2 regions of the Microbispora sp. NPDC046973 genome follow, and region 1 is predicted to be linked to the other one. Evidence: predicted binding sites of a transcription regulator. Region 1 holds the regulator's gene; the other holds the start of a gene.
The links. Region 1 encodes HrcA, which represses chaperone genes, less so after heat shock. Its sites were predicted from a motif close to TTGGCACTCTCNNNNNGAGAGTGCCAA; they were not measured.

Region 1 (8,004 bases):
CGCCGCCCTCCGGGCCGACGACCATCACGATGTCGCCCGGCTCCTCCGGCAGGGGCAGGCGGCTCAGCGGCTCGGCGGCCTCCTCGTGCAGCACGACCGCGAGCGCCGCCGCCGAGACGAGCGAGCCGACCGCCGCGGTCGTGGCCTGCTCGGTCACCTCGGGCAGGTGAAAGCGCCGGGCCTGCTTGGCCGCCTCTCGGGCCGTGCCGCGCCAGCGGGCGAGCGCCTTGGCGGCCCGGTCGCCCTTCCACTGGGTCACGCAACGGGAGGCGGCCCAGGGGACGATCACGTCGACCCCGGCCTCGGTCATCATCTCGACCGCGAGCTCGCCCCGGTCGCCCTTGGGCAGGCCCTGGACGACCACCAGCCTCGGCCGGGGCGGCGGGACCTCGAACCGGCGCAGCACCTCGGCGGTCAGCGAGTCCTTGCCCGCCGCCGTGACCGTGCACTCGGCCACCCGCCCCGCGCCGTCGGTCAGGTCGATCCGCTCCCCCGGCCGCAGGCGGCGTACGGCGGCGGCGTGCCGCCCCTCCGGCCCGTCGAGGACGATCGTGTCCACCGCCTGGCCGGCCGCGTCCGACAGGAACACGGGAACACTCATGCGATCAGCTCAGCGGCCGTTGAAGGCGTCCCGCAGGCGGGAGAAGAAGCCCTGCTGGCCCGGGGAGAACTTGCCGGGCGGCCGCTCCTCCCCGCGCAGCTTCGACAGCTCCCGCAGCAGCTCCTCCTGCTGCGGGTCGAGCTTGGTCGGCGTCTCGACGTTCACGTGGATCAGCAGGTCGCCCCTGCCGGTCTCGTTGAGCCGCTGGACGCCCTTGCCGTACAGGGGGATGACCTGGCCGGCCTGGGTGCCGGGCCGCACGTCGATCTCCTCGGCTCCGTCGAGGGTCTCGATCGTGATCGAGGTGCCGAGCGCGGCCGCGGTCATCGGGATGTGGACCGTACAGTGCAGGTCGTCGCCGCGCCGCTCGAAGATCTGGTGCGGTCGCTCGACGATCTCCAGGAACAGGTCGCCGGGAGGCCCGCCCCCGGGGCCGACCTCGCCCTCGCCGGCGAGCTGGATGTGCGTGCCGTCCTCGACGCCGGCCGGGATCCTGACCTTGATCGTGCGCCGGGTCCTGACCCGTCCCTCGCCCGAGCACTCCATGCAGGGGTGCCGGATGACGCTGCCGTACCCGCCGCACTGGGGGCAGGGACGGGAGGTCATGACCTGGCCGAGGAACGAACGGGTCACCTGCGAGACCTCGCCGCGCCCGTGGCACATGTCGCAGGTGTCGGGGTGGGTGCCGGCCGCCGCCCCGGAGCCCTGGCAGACCTCGCAGACCACGGCGGTGTCGACCACGATCTCGCGGGTCGTGCCGAAGGCCGCCTCAGACAGGTCGAGCTCGACCCTGATGGTGGCGTTCCGGCCCCGGCGGGCGCGGGAGCGGGGCCCCCGCGCGGCGCCCGCCGAGCCGAAGAAGGCGTCCATGATGTCGCTGAACGGGAAGCCCGCGCCGAAGCCGCCGGCCCCGGCCCCCGCGGCGGCACCGCCGAACGGATCGGCGCCCATGTCGTACATGCGGCGCTTGCCCGCGTCGGACAGCACCTCGTACGCCTGGTTGATCTCCTTGAACCGCTCCTGGGTCTCCGGATCGGGGTTGACGTCCGGATGCAACTCGCGGGCGAGACGGCGGTACGCCTTCTTGATCTCTTCCTGGCTGGCGTCGCGCCGTACGCCAAGGGTCGCGTAGTAGTCGTTGGACACTTATGACCCCGCCAGGATCTGGCCGACGTAACGCGCCACCGCGCGCACCGCACCCATCGTCACCGGATAGTCCATTCGTGTCGGGCCCAGCACTCCGAGCCGGGCCAGTTCTCTGTCGCCCGAACCGTATCCCGCGGCCACGATAGAGGTGCCGCGCAGCCCGCTGTAGGGGTTCTCGGATCCGATGCGGACGGTCAGTTCGGACAGCCCGCCGGTCTCCCCCAGCAGGCGGATGAGGACGACCTGCTCCTCCAGCGCCTCCAGCACGTCCCGCAGGCCGATGCTGAAGTCGGCGGCGGCCAGGTTGGCCGTACCGCCGAAGACGATCTTCTCCTCGTGCCGCTCCACGAGCGTCTCGAGCAGCACGGAAAGGATCGTGGCCGCCACCGGCCTGTCCTCGGGAGGCAGGCGTTCGGGAACGTCGGCCACGGTCTCCGGCACCTGGGACAGGCCGCAGCCGTCCAGGCACGCGTTGAGCACGGCCCGCAGGTTCGCGACCCGGTCGTCGGCGATGGCCTCCGGCAGGTCGACCACACGCTGCTCGACCCGCCCGGTGTTCGTGATCAGCACCAGCATGACCCGGCGCTCCGCGAGCGGGACGATCTCCACATGGCGCACCGACGACCTGGTGAGCGAAGGGTACTGCACCACCGCTACCTGCCGGGTGAGCTGCGCGAGCAGCCGCACCGTGCGCATGACGATCTCGTCGAGGTCCACGGCCCCGGCGAGGAAGGTCTCGATGGCCCTGCGCTCCGCGCTCGACAGCGGCTTGATCTGCGACAGCCGGTCGACGAACAGGCGGTATCCCTTGTCCGTCGGCACCCTTCCGGCACTGGTGTGCGGCTGGGTGATGTATCCCTGCTCCTCAAGCGCCGCCATGTCGTTGCGGATCGTCGCCGGGGAGACGCCGAGGTTGTGCCTGTCCGCCAGGGCCTTGGACCCCACCGGCTCGTTGGTGGACACGTAGTCCTCGACGATGGCGCGCAGGACGGCGAGCTTGCGGTCGTCGAGCAATGTGTCACCTCCCTGTGCCTGGAAACACCGACTCTGGCACTCTGTGTTCCCGAGTGCCAAGTGTACGGCTACCACCCCACGTGGTGCGATAACGCAGAGGGCACCAAGACGGCGCAGGGCACCAGGACAAGCGAGCTGCAAATCGACCGCAAGCCGCATGGTCGACTCTTCACCCCATGCACGAGAACCAGACCTCCGCGCCGGCCGGCGTGACCGTGCGGGTGCCCCGTCCGATGCCCCCGGCGCCGCCCGGCGCGACCTTGCGGATGCCGCACCCCTTTCCCCCGCCGTACGCCGGTACCCGGCCGATCCGGCCCCGGCTGCTGTGGATCTTCCTTTCCTGGGCGCTCTTCGTCGTCCTGCTGGTGGCGGGCGTCGGCGGGTTCGCCGGTGGCCTGTTCGCCACGCTCGGCGACGCCGCGCCCGCCACGATCTTCTCCGGCGGGCAGTCGGTGAACGTCGCGCTCGACCCCGCGGACAAGCCGGCGATCTACGCGGCCGTCGACCAGCCCACCGACGTCAGGTGCCGGCTCGGCGACGGCGCCGACGCGCGGGTGCGGCTGACCCGGCCGGCCGTCTCCCAGACCGTCACGCTGAACGGCACGACCTGGGAGCTGCTATTCGAGGCCGGCGTCCCGGAGGCGGGCACCTACCCGCTCGCCTGCGAGGGCGACGGGGCGCGGTTCGGCGTCGGCAAGCAGCTCACCGGCGGCATGCTGGTGGGCGGCGCCGTCGCGCTGCTGGCGCTGCCCACCGTCGGTTTCCTGGCCGCGCTGATCGTGACGATCGTCGTGCTCGCGCGCCGCTCCGCGGCCCGCCGTCGCATGGCGTGATTTGCTAGCGTTCCCCGCATGTACGGGCGGGACGTGCTTTCCGGAGACTGGCGGCGGCCACGGCGGGGGCAGATCCCCGAGATCCCGGCCGAGCCCGACCTCGTGGTCGAGGACGCCGAGGGCCGCTTCTGCGGCGCCGTGGTGGCCTGCGACAAGGAGGCCGTGACGCTGGAGGACCGGTTCGGCAGGCGGCGGGTGTTCCCGCTGACGCCCGCCGGATTCCTCCTCGAAGGCAAACCGGTGACGCTGGTGCGTCCCCAGGGCGGCCCGAAGGGGCCGCTGCGGAGCGCCTCGGGGTCGATCGCGGTCGAGGGCCTGCGCGCGCAGGTCGCCAGGGAGAGCCGCATCTACGTCGAGGGCGTCCACGACGCCTCGCTGGTGGAGAAGATCTGGGGACACGACCTGCGGGTGGAGGGGGTCGTCGTCGAATACCTGGAGGGTGTGGACGACCTCCCGGCCATCGTCGAGGAGTTCGCCCCCGAACCGGGCAGGCGGCTCGGCGTGCTCGTCGACCACCTGGTGCCCGGCTCCAAGGAGAGCCGCATCGCCGCCCGGGTGTCCGGCGACGACGTGCTCGTGGTCGGGCATCCGTTCGTGGACATCTGGCAGGCGGTCAAGCCCCGGGCGCTCGGCATCCCCGCCTGGCCGGACGTGCCGCGCGGCGTGCCCTGGAAGGAGGGCGTGATCGCGGCCCTCGGCTGGCGGATGGACCCCCAGGAGGCGTGGCGGCACATCCTGGGCCGGGTCACGACCTACGCCGACCTTGAGCCCGAGCTGCTCGGCCGCGTGGAAGAACTGATCGACTTCGTCACGGCCTGAGCGCCCCTGGACGGGGGTCCCTGTCACCGTGCGGGCGCCTGATGGTGAGGGCCCTGCCTGCGGTACGCCCCCGGAGGCCGGCCGTAGGCGCGTTTGAAGGCGTGGGCGAACGCGTACTCAGAGGTGTAGCCCACCTTGCCCGCCACCGCGTTCGCGGGCACGTCGGAGGCACGCAGGAGCCTCGCGGCGATGGTCATGCGCCACCATGTGAGGTAGGCCAGCGGCGGCCGGCCGACCAGCGTGGTGAATCGCCGGGCGAAGGCCGCCCGTGACAGCCCCGCATGCCTGGCCAGCTCCTGGACGCTCCACTGCCGTTGCGGCTCGCCGTGCATGGCCCGCAGGGCGGCCGCGACGGGCGGGTCGTTCAAGGCGGCGCTCCAGCCGGTGGGGGTGTCCTTGCGCTCGTCGAACCAGGCACGAAGGATGTGCAGGAGGAGCACGTCCAGCAGTGCGGGCACCATGGCGTCACTGCCCGGACGGTCGCTTTCCAGCTCTCCGCCGAGGAGATCGAGTGCCGCGCGCAGGTGCGGGCGGCTGCCGACCCGGGCCGGCAGATGGACGACGTCGGGCAGCTCTTGCAGGAGTGGATGCGTGCGTGAGCGGTCGAGCAGGTAGGCCCCGCACAGCATGACCGTGTCCGGGGCGCTGCCCGGCGCACGGGCCTCCTGCGCATGGGACGGCGGTTCCGCCGGCGGCACCGGCGCGCCGGCAAGCGGGGTGGAGAGGCTGTCGGCCAGTGCGTGCCCGACACCACGAGGCAGGAACACCACATCTCCCGGCCCGAGGGGGACGGGATCACCCTCGTCCGGGATCAGCCAGGCAGCGCCCTGCAGGACCACGTGAAATCCCGCTGCGTCGCTCGAGGGGAACCTGCGGCCGAACGGGACGCTGCGGTCGACGCGGGCCGAGTGCGGCCGGCCGGTGCGCATGGTGGTGATCACGTCGGACAGGACATCCACGGATAAGACGATAAAGCAAACCCGTGCGCGTTCAACGTATTGGACGTCTCGCTTGCGATACCTACGGTGGTGCGAACCAGCGATGATCCGCCCAAGGGAGTTTCAGGTGAAGATCGCCGTCTATGGCGCGAACGGTTACCAAGGCAGGCTTGTCCTGACCGAGGCCGTCCGGCGCGGCCTGAACGTCGTGCTCGTCGGCCGCGATGCCGCGCGCCTGCGGCACGCCGCCGCCACGGTCGCCCTGTCCAATCCGGACATACGGCTGGCCGGCCCGGACATACGGGTGGCCCCTGCCGACGACCATGACGCCCTGGTCGCCGCCTTCCGCGCGGCCGACGCGGTCGTCAACTGCGCCGGTCCCTTCACCCCGACCGGGGCCGCGGTCGTCCGGGCCGCGATCGCCGCGAGCCGCCACTACGTCGACACCGCCGGCGAGCAGCCCTACATCAAGGCCGTCTTCGACACCTTCGGGGCGCGGGCGCAGGCCGCCGGGGTCACTGTGGTGCCCGCCGCGAACGACGCGTGCGTTCCGGGAGATCTGATCGCGGCCCTTCTCGCCGAACGTCTGGGACCGCTGGAGGAGATCACCAGCGTCCACCTCATCACCGGCGGCGGCGGACCATCCCGTGGATCACTCCGCTCGCTGATCGAAAGCATCGACATCATCAAGGCCGGGGGCCTGGTCTATGACGACGGCGACTGGCGGGCAGGCCTCCCCGCGCGGAAGACCTCGATCATCCTGCCCGGGAGCGCGCAGGCGGTTCCGGTGGCGAGGTTTCCCCTGTCGGAGGTCGTGACCATCCCCCGCCACGTTCGGGTCCGGCATGTCGAAGGGCTGGCCGAGGCCGCGCTCGCCGCCCGGCTGAGCGTTCCGATCGACCCGTCGATCATCGCGGGCCTGCCCGAGGGGCCCGACGAGCAGGCCCGCGCCACTCAGCGCTTCACCTACCTGATCGACGCCGTCGCGCTCGACGGCCGCCGAGCCCGCGGCGTGGTGGAAGGCCCGGACACCTACGGCACCACCGCGGTGATCGCCGTCGAGAGCGTCCGCCGCCTGGTCGCCGGCTCGGCCAAGCCCGGAGTGCTCGCTCCCGCCCAGGCCTACGACCCCGCCGCCTTCCTGCGCTCCCTCCTGCCCCACAACGTGCACTGGACCATCCAGGAAGGCGAGGAGCGGACGGCAGGCAACTGACCCATGGGTGTCGAGCTGCTCGGTCGCACATCCGCGATCGGCCGGTTCGCGGGCACTAAGGCGTGAGGTCCCGCACCACGGCGTCGGCGAGCAGCCTGCCGCGCAGCGTGAGCACGGCCAGGCCCGCCTTGAACGCCTCCGTCTCCAGCAGCCCGTCCGCCAGCGCCCGCGCGCACGCCGTACGCGCCTGGGGGTCGAGATCGGCGAGCGGGAAGCCCGAGGCGAGGCGCAGCTCCAGCATGACCCGCTCCACGGCCCTGCCCTCCGCCGCCAGCACCTCACGGGCGTGCGCGGGCGAGGTCCCGGCCGCCAGGCGGGCGGCGTACGCCGCGGGGTGCTTGACGTTCCACCAGCGGGTGCCGCCGACGTGGCTGTGCGCCCCCGGCCCGGCCCCCCACCAGTCGCCGCCGGTCCAGTACAGCAGGTTGTGGCGGCAGCGCGCCTCGTCGCCCGCCGCCCAGTTGGAGATCTCGTACCAGCTCAGGCCCGCGGCCGTCAGCATCTCCTCGGCGATGAGGTAGCGGTCGGCCGCCACGTCGTCGTCCGGCATCGGCAGCTCGCCGCGCCGGATCCTGGCGGCGAGCCGGGTGCCGTCCTCGACGATCAGGGAGTACGCCGAGACGTGGTCGGGCCCGGCGGCCAGCGCGGCTTCCAGGGAGGCCCGCCAGTCGTCGTCGCTCTCCCCCGGCGTGCCGTAGATCAGGTCGAGGTTGACATGCTCGAACCCGGCCTCGCGAGCCTCCCGTACGGCCTCGGCGGGCCGGCCGGGGGTGTGCCGCCGGTCGAGTACGGCGAGGACGTGCTCGCCCGCGCTCTGCATGCCGAAGCTCACCCGGGTGAACCCGCCCGCCCGCAGTTCCTTCAGGTAGGCCGGGTCCACGGACTCGGGGTTGGCCTCGGTCGTCACCTCGGCGTCCGGCCGCAGGCCGAACTCCTCGCCGATGGCGTCCAGGATCCGTACGAGGTCGGCGGCGGGCAGCAGGGTCGGCGTGCCGCCGCCGAAGAAGACGGTCTCCACGGGCGGCGCGGCGTCTCCCAGCACGCGCCGGGCCAGCCGTATCTCCTCGACGGCGGTGGCGGCGTAGTCGCGCTGCGCGGCGCCGGGGCCCAGCTCGGCCGCCGTGTAGGTGTTGAAGTCGCAGTAGCCGCAGCGCGTCGCGCAGAACGGCACGTGGACGTAGAAGCCGAACGGGCGGGAGCCGAGCCCGTCGAGGGCCTCGGACGGCAGCTCGCCGCTCGCGGGGACGGGGTCGCCGTCGGGAAGCACTGAAGGCACGCTCTCCAGTCTGCCGTCACTCGCGCCCTGCCATTGACGCCCTGATCACCGCGGTCTACGATCGCAGCAATTTACAGGAAACTTTCCTATAAAAAGCGCTCGGGAGGCCGGCGTGCTCATGAGAAGGACCCTCGCCGTGGCGGTCGCCGCCACCCTGGCGGCCG
Region 2 (8,004 bases), on a different contig from region 1:
CCGTAGGTCGCGCGCACCTCGATCATGCGCTTGAGCAGCGGGTCGCGGGGGTCGATGATGTCGTCGCCGAGCAGGCAGGCGAACGGCTCGTGGCCGACGTGCTGCTTGGCGCACAGGACGGCGTGGCCGAGGCCCTTGGGCTCGCCCTGCCGCACGTAGTGCATGGTGGCGAGGTCGACGGGCTCCTTCACCTGGTTGAGCCGCTCCTCGTCGCCCTTGGCGCGAAGAGCGTCCTCCAACTCGTACGCTACGTCGAAGTGGTCCTCGATCGAGCGCTTGTTGCGGCCGGTCACCATGAGGACGTCGAGCAGCCCGGCGGAGACGGCCTCCTCCACCACGTACTGGATGGCCGGCTTGTCGACGATGGGCAGCATCTCCTTGGGGGTCGCCTTCGTCGCGGGAAGGAATCGGGTGCCGAGACCCGCGGCGGGCACGACGGCTTTGGTCACGGGATCGAAGTCAGCCATGAGTAGACACTAACGGAGCAGTCTTTGGACAAGATGAACCTGCGTCGGCGTATCCTGCGCGGCCGGTCGGAACTGGACCCCGGGACGCTGCGCGAGTCGTCGGCGGCCGTCAGGGAGTTACTTCTCGACCAGCCGTGGGTGCAGATGGCGGGGCTGGTGGCCTGCTACTGGTCGACCGGCACCGAGCCGTCCACGCAGGGGCTGATCCTGGCCCTGTGGAAGCACGGCGCCACGGTGATCCTGCCGGTGCAGCGCCCGGACGGCGAGCTCGACTGGGCGGTGTACGACGGCCCCGACTCGCTGGCCCCCGGCCCGAACGGGATCATGGAGCCGGTGGACGTCCGGCGCGGCGTCGACGCGATCCGGACCGCCGCGCTGGTCATCGCGCCGGCCCTGGCCGTGGACCGGGTCACCGGCGTACGGCTCGGCCGCGGCGGCGGCTTCTACGACCGGGCGCTCGCCCGCGTCGGGCCGAACGTGCCGACGGTGGCGCTCCTGCACGAGGGCGAGCTGATCGAAGGAGTTCCCGCGGAGCCCCACGACCAGCGCGTACGCTTCGCCGCCCTCCCGAGCGGAATCAGCCGATTGGTACAGATGTGACAAGATTGGCCTAAGAGACGGCGAAGGGAGCGGATGGGTCTGAACGTCTGGCTGCTCCTGTCCGCCGCCGTCGTCATCGCGGCCATCGCGTCCGTTCGGATCGCGCACCGCACCGGCCTTCCCGCGCTCCTCATCTACCTCGGCCTCGGCTTGCTGCTCGGCGAGGGCGGCATCGTCGGCATCAACTTCGACAACGCCCAGACGGCCCAGCAGCTCGGCCTGGTCGCGCTCGCCGTGATCCTGGCCGAAGGCGGTCTCACCACCAACTGGACCCACGTACGCGACGCCGTGCCGACCGCGCTCGTGCTCGCCACGGTGGGCATCGCGATCAGCGTCATCGTGCTGGCGGCGACCGTCGCGGCCCTGCTCGGCATGGAGTGGCGGATGGCGCTGCTGCTCGGCGCGTTCCTGGCGTCGACCGACGCGGCGGCCGTGTTCTCCGTGCTACGGCGGCTGCCGCTGCCGCCCCGGCTCGCCGGGATCCTGGAGGCGGAGTCGGGCTTCAACGACGCCCCCACGGTCATCCTGGTGATGATGCTGAGCGCGGGCGCGTCCCGGACGCTCTCCCTGCCGTCCGTCGCGCTGGAGACGGTCGCCGAACTGGCCATCGGCGCGGCCGTCGGGCTCGCGGTCGGCCCCGCAGGCGCGTACGCGCTGCGCCGGGTCGCGCTGCCCGCCTCCGGCCTCTACCCGATCGCGGTCCTGGCGCTGGCGTTCGTCACCTACAGCGGGGCCGCGCTGCTGCACGGCAGCGGCTTTCTCGCGGTCTACCTGACGACGCTGATCCTGGGCAACGCCCGTCTCCCCCACCGCGCCGCCACTCGCGGATTCGCCGAGGGCGCCGCCTGGCTCGCCCAGATCGGGCTGTTCGTGATGCTCGGCATGCTCGCGGACCCGCGCGAGCTGCCCAGCGTGATCGTCCCGGCCCTGGTGTCGGGCCTGCTGCTGGTCCTGCTCGCCCGCCCGGCGTCGGTCCTGGTTTCCGGCGTGGTGGTGCGGCTCCTGCGGCTCGGCTCCCTGTCGTGGCGCGAGCAGGTGTTCCTGTCGTGGGCCGGACTGCGCGGCGCGGTCCCCATCGTGCTGGCCGCGATCCCCTGGGCCGCCGGCCTGCCGGGGGCGAAGGGCCTGTTCAACGACGTGTTCATCATCGTCGTCGTGTTCACGATCCTGCAGGGGCCCACGTTGCCGTACCTCGCCAGGCGGCTCGGCCTGGCGGCGGAGGGCGAGGCCCGCGACCTCGACGTGGAGGCCGCACCGCTGGAGGAGCTGAACGCCGACCTGCTGCAGATCCGCATTCCGCCCGGCTCGCTCATGCACGGCGTGGAGATCTTCGAGCTCCGACTGCCCGCGAACACCATGGTCACGCTCGTGGTGCGGAAGGGGCAGTCGTTCGTGCCCACGCAGACGACCCGGCTCCTGGCCGGTGACCAGATTCTCGTGGTCACCACGGCCGCGCAGCGGGAGACGGTCGAACGCCGCCTGCGTGCCGTCAGCCGCCGCGGCAAGCTCGCCGGCTGGTACGGCGAACGCGGCGGCTGACCTCCGTCGCCCGGGGTTGCTTCGCGTGAGCGGATCGCGGTGCGTGCGAATGGGACGGCGCGGGGCAATAAACCGGGCTGGAGTGGCGTTTGGGCTTGTTGATTGCCTACCATTAGCAATCGACCCGGTCGAGTGCCAGTCTCAGGAGGAGCGAGTGCCTACCTACCAGTACGCCTGTACCGCTTGCGGTGAGCAGCTGGAGGCCGTCCAGAAGTTCTCTGACGACCCGCTCACGGAGTGCCCGGCCTGCCAGGGCAAGCTGCGCAAGGTCTTCTCCGCCGTTGGCATCGTGTTCAAGGGCTCCGGCTTCTACCGGACCGACAGCCGTTCGTCGAGCTCGTCGACGACCACGTCCACCACGACGACGTCGTCCGCGAAGTCGTCGGGCGACTCGGGCAAGAAGGAGCCCGCGACCTCCACGAGCTCGTCGAGCACCTCCTCCTCGAGCACGTCGTCGTCCGGCTCCACCGCCGCCGCCTGAGGTTATCCACAGGGGCCGACGGGGCGCGGCGGGTGTGCGGCGCCGTTCGCTAGTGTCGGCCCATGGTCAATCGCGCAGACATCGGGGTCATCGGCGGTTCGGGGTTCTACTCCCTGCTGGAGGACGCCGAAGAGATCGACGTGACGACGCCGTACGGCCCGCCGAGTGACTCGATCACCGTGGGCCGCATCGGCGAGCGGACCGTCGCGTTCGTCCCACGGCACGGCCGCGGCCACACCTTCCCTCCCCACCGCATCCCCTATCGGGCGAACATGTGGGCCCTGCGGTCCCTCGGCGTCCGCCAGGTGCTCGCGCCCAGCGCGGTCGGGTCCCTGCGCCCGGAGATCGGCCCGGGCGCTCTCGTGATCCCCGACCAGCTCGTGGACCGCACACAGGGCCGTGAGCAGACCTACTACGACACGGGCGGGGCCGTTCACGTGTCGTTCTCCGACCCCTACTGCCCCTCCGGCCGGGCGGCCGCCGTGGCCACGGCGCACGAGACGGGCTGGGACACGGTCGACGGCGGCACCCTGGTCGTGGTGGAGGGTCCCCGGTTCTCCACCCGGGCCGAGTCGAAGTGGTTCGCGGGGGCGGGCTGGTCGATCATCGGCATGACCGGGCACCCCGAGGCCGTGCTCGCCCGCGAACTCGCCCTCTGCTACACGACGCTCGCCCTCGTGACCGACCACGACGCCGGTGTGGAGGCCGGCGAGGGGGTCACCCACGAAGAGGTCCTGGCCTTCTTCGCCGCCAACGTGGAGCGGATGCGCACTCTGGTCGCGCAGGTCGTCGAGGCCCTGCCGCAGGAACGTCCCTGCCCCTGCGGCAACGCCCTCGACGGGATCAAGCTGCCGATCGAGCTCCCCTGACGTGAGATGGCCATGCGTGATCTGAGGCGGCTGACGGCGCGCCGTCGCCGTCCGATCGCCGCCGTTCTCGCCGGTCTCGCGGTGGCCTGCGTGCTGCTGGCCGTCCGTTCCCCTGACGGGGTGGAGGTCCTCGCCGCCGCCCGCGACCTCACCGGCGGCCGCCTGGCCGCCTCCGACCTGGTGGTCGTGCGGCTCCCGCCCGACACGGTGCCCGCCGGGGCGTACACGCCGGGCGCCCCGGTCACGGGCCGCGCACTCGCCGGTCCGCTACGCCGCGGCGAACTCCTCACCGACGCACGGCTGCTCGGCCCGGGCCTGTTCCGCCAGACCCTCACCGGGCAAGCGTCCGGCGGGTCGGCCGGCGGCGGCCCGGCCGCGCAAGCGGGGGCTTCGGCCGCGGAGCCGGGGTTGGTCGCGACGCCGGTCAGGATCGCCGATCCCGACGCCGCCCGCCTGCTGTCGCCGGGAGACGTGATCGACGTCCTGGCGGCCTTGGAGGACGGCCCTTTCCAGGCCCGGACCGTCGCCCAGGAGGTGCGGGTGATCGCCCGGCCATCGGGCCGTACGGACGGCGGCGCGCTGCTCGTGCTGGCCACGACCCTCGGCCAGGCGGCCGAGCTCGCCCAGGCCCAGGCGCAGGGCAGGCTCTCGGTGACCATCCGTCCCCACTGATCGGCCGTGTCCGGGCGGGGACGCCGATCAGGCGGTGCTCGCCCCGGCCTGCCGCCAGGCCCGCTGGTCACGCGTGACCTGCTGGAGCATCTCCTTGAACCCGGCGTAGCGCTCGGCGCCGAGGGCTTGTTCGTGCCGCTCCTCGATGGCGGCGAGAATGGCGCGCGCCTTGGTGATCTCGTCGATGCCACGCTCGGTGGGGACGATGAGCTTGGCCCGGCGATCGGCGGGATCGGGTTCACGGGTGACGTAGCCGAGCCTGACGAGCTCGTCGAGGATCGTGCCGATGATCTGCTTGTGCTGGCCCGACCGGGCCGCGAGGTCCGTCGCGCGCACGCCTTCTGGATCCAGGAACGCCAGCACCGTCCCGTGCCGCGGGCGCACGTCGGGGTGCCCCTGCTCGGCGAGGGTCTCGAACAGCTCCTCCTGGAGAGCGCGCATCAACTGGCCGGCCAGCATGCCGATGTCTGGAACCCTCACCGTCCACCGTTCTCTTCAGAATTAATCACGATCATTGACTATCACTAATCTTGATTATAGTGTCGTGCTCGGAACACGCACAGCCCATCCAGGAGAACAGACGGCGAGGAGATCATGACCATGACCGGCAGCGAGATCGACACGTACGTCGAGACGAAGCTCGACCCGAAGTACCGCGAGATCGTGGCGGCTCTGCGTGCCCTTGTCGCCGAACAGGCACCCGAGGCCGTCGAATGTCTCACCTACGGCTCGCCCGCCTGGCGAGGCAACAAGATCCTCGCCGTCATCAGCCAGAGCAAGACGCATCTCACCTTCGCCTTCGAGCGGGGCGCCGAGATGTCCGACCCGCACGGCCTTCTTGAAGGAGTCGGCAAGAAGACCCGCCACGTCAAGATCAAGACGTTGGACGGGATGAACGAGGCCGCGCTGCGCGACTACATCAGCCAGGCCGTCCACCTCGACGCGCACTGACGCGACCCGCACTCCTCGTCGGGGGGCGCACCCGTCAGAGCTGCGCGCCGAGCTTGGGGTCGTACTCCCAGTGCCAGGGCTCGAAGGGGCTGTGGTACGACCAGTCGGGGTGGATCCAGCCGTACCGCTTGCTGTTGGCCTCCAGCCAGTTGAACTGCACGGAACGGAAGTTCTGCACTCCTCCGCACAGGTCGACGGCGAGCCCCAGACCGTGGTTGCTCTTGCCCGGAGTGGCCGCGAAACCCGGCCGCCGGTAGTAGATGGACTGCTGCTCGCCCAGGTTGCGATAGCTGTCGGAGATGCACATCGAGGTGCCGAAGCGCTTCTTGTAGGCGATGTTGAGATCGGCGAAGGCGATCGCCGCGTCCGCCCGCAGCTCCTCTCCCGCCTGCGGCAGGGGGCACAGGATGTTCTTGGGCAGCAGTCCGTTCGGGTACTGCTCCGCCTGACCGATCCTGGTCGGGTCGCAGCCACCCGCCCCCTGCGTTCCATCGCCGATCTTCACGCCGAGCTTGATCAGCGCCTTGGTCAGCGACCGGACCAGCGTGCTGGAGCGTTTGCGCAGCGCGGCGACCTGCGCGCTCAGCTGCGCCTCCTGCAGGAGGTTGGCCGCCCGCAGTTCCTGCGCCTCCTGCGCGAGCTGCTGCTGCCGCTCCAGCAGCTTCACCGCGTCGCCGAGCACGTTGTTGCGCCCGGCGACGATGTGGTCGAGGTCGGCGATCCTCCGGAGCGTCTCCGTGCCGTTCCCCGCCCTGAAGAACGGGCTGAGTCCGTCGAGCGAGGGGTCCTGGTACATCGACGAGGCGAGGTCGGACAGCGGCTTGCGCAGTTTGTTGAGCTCCGCCGTGGCCTGCTGGAGACTCTCCAGCTTGGTCGCCAGCTCCTTCTCCACCGCGCCGAACTTCTTCTGGCGCGCCACCAGCGCCCTGTTCGCGTCCGCGATGGACTTGTACGCCTTCTGGGCCTCGCGCCGCAGCTCGGTCAGCGTGGTGGGCTCCTTGTCGAGCACGCCGGCCGAGGCGCTTTGCCCGGCGGCCTCCGGGCGAGCGTTCGCGGTCGTGGTATCGGCCAGGGCCGCCGCGGCCGTGCCGTACGGCGCGGAGACGGCCAGCGAAGTCATCGCCGTGACGACCGCGATCAGCCTGGCCGATCGAGGAGATGACACGATCGACTCCCCCGTTTGCGAACTCGTGACCTGGGTCAGGGACGCACGTTACTACAGCGTCCTGTGTGCCCGGGCCCCGGTTCACGCAAGCGCTATCGACCGATCACGTCGCATTTGCGTGTTTCCAGCTCATCGCCCGCCTTCGGATTGGCCCTCACGCTCCCGGCAGAGCTCCCACAGCCACGTGTCCCGCCACTCCGGCGCGCACGTGAAGGTCGTCTCCTCGCGAGGTTTCGGCTTCTCTGCCGGCCGGCTCACCTTCGGGGCATCCCTGGGGACGACCTCACGGACGGGTTGGACGATGGGAAGGATCCGTACGAGCCCCTCGTAGAGACGCGCGGGACCGGCCGGCTCGGGCACCGGGGTCGGGTTCAGCAGGGGCTTGCGCACCGTCCCCGCCATCGGGACCACGTCGATCCTCCGGGCCTTCTGGCCATCCGCGAGATCCGGCGGCACGGCCGCCCGCGTACCGGGCGTCCCGGCGAGGTCCCGGTCTCCCGCGGTCGCGCCGGCAGGCTCGGCGGGCTTGCCGTCCCCCGTCCCCGCCGGTGCCGCACGTACGGCCGCGTCCCGGGAGAAGTCGCTCCGCGCCCGTTCCCCGTAGCCGGTGAAGTCGGCCATGAGCATGCCTGAGGCAAGGATCGCCGGCACGAGCAGCGCCGCGACGAGCACCACCGATCGCAGCCCGCGCGCGGATCCACGTCGCGTTACGGTCACGGCCAGCGACGCTAACCACCCTCCCCCACTCGGCGTACGACCACTTGCCATGCCTTTACCGCAGGTCAGCCCGCCGATGACCGGCGACCTCGAAACGACACCCCCTGGGGAGGCGCGAGCGGGCCCAACCTTTCGCTAGGCTTACTGATGCACGTCGTGCGCCTCCGTAGCTCAGGGGATAGAGCACCGCTCTCCTAAAGCGGGTGCCGCAGGTTCGAATCCTGCCGGGGGCACTCACCAAATCTTCGGCACAGGCGCCTGCCTCCGGCAGGCGCCTGTTTTCGTTTCCAGGAAGTTCTTCTGCCATCGCCGCGACTCCTTGGATCGTCTCGTGGTCCAGAGTGATTCGGATCAACGCCACCCCACGGCCGGCGTCATGGCGGATCTCCAGATGGAAGGCCGTGAACAGCTCGCGCTGAAGCTCTTCGGGCAGCTCAGCGATCTTCGTCTGCAGCATGGGGATCATGTGGAGCAGGCCGGCTTGGTGGTCGCGCGCGGGCGGACTCCCCTCGGCATCGGCAAGCTCCTCCGCCTTGATCCGGC

Region 2: the regulator HrcA is predicted to act here: its motif matches at 2,719-2,745, upstream of ABZ860_RS27930 (FmdB family zinc ribbon protein).

What each region holds. Positions count from the first base shown of each region.
Region 1 covers NZ_JBEYWQ010000022.1:42,418-50,421, forward strand. The annotation lists gene ABZ860_RS31630 (16S rRNA (uracil(1498)-N(3))-methyltransferase) at 1-601, opposite strand, end outside; gene dnaJ (molecular chaperone DnaJ) at 611-1,747, opposite strand; gene hrcA (heat-inducible transcriptional repressor HrcA) at 1,748-2,761, opposite strand; gene ABZ860_RS31645 (hypothetical protein) at 2,938-3,594, shown strand; gene ABZ860_RS31650 (DUF3097 domain-containing protein) at 3,613-4,413, shown strand; gene ABZ860_RS31655 (AraC family transcriptional regulator) at 4,437-5,372, opposite strand; gene ABZ860_RS31660 (saccharopine dehydrogenase NADP-binding domain-containing protein) at 5,479-6,564, shown strand; gene hemW (radical SAM family heme chaperone HemW) at 6,620-7,840, opposite strand; gene ABZ860_RS31670 (glycoside hydrolase family 18 protein) at 7,959-8,004, shown strand, end outside.
Region 2 covers NZ_JBEYWQ010000017.1:115,896-123,899, reverse strand. The annotation lists gene galU (UTP--glucose-1-phosphate uridylyltransferase GalU) at 1-467, opposite strand, end outside; gene ABZ860_RS27940 (5-formyltetrahydrofolate cyclo-ligase) at 501-1,067, shown strand; gene ABZ860_RS27935 (potassium/proton antiporter) at 1,101-2,606, shown strand; gene ABZ860_RS27930 (FmdB family zinc ribbon protein) at 2,761-3,087, shown strand; gene ABZ860_RS27925 (S-methyl-5'-thioadenosine phosphorylase) at 3,150-3,956, shown strand; gene ABZ860_RS27920 (SAF domain-containing protein) at 3,969-4,628, shown strand; gene ABZ860_RS27915 (MarR family transcriptional regulator) at 4,656-5,108, opposite strand; gene ABZ860_RS27910 (DUF1801 domain-containing protein) at 5,229-5,579, shown strand; gene ABZ860_RS27905 (D-alanyl-D-alanine carboxypeptidase family protein) at 5,614-6,744, opposite strand; gene ABZ860_RS27900 (hypothetical protein) at 6,874-7,461, opposite strand; tRNA gene ABZ860_RS27895 (tRNA-Arg) at 7,622-7,694, shown strand.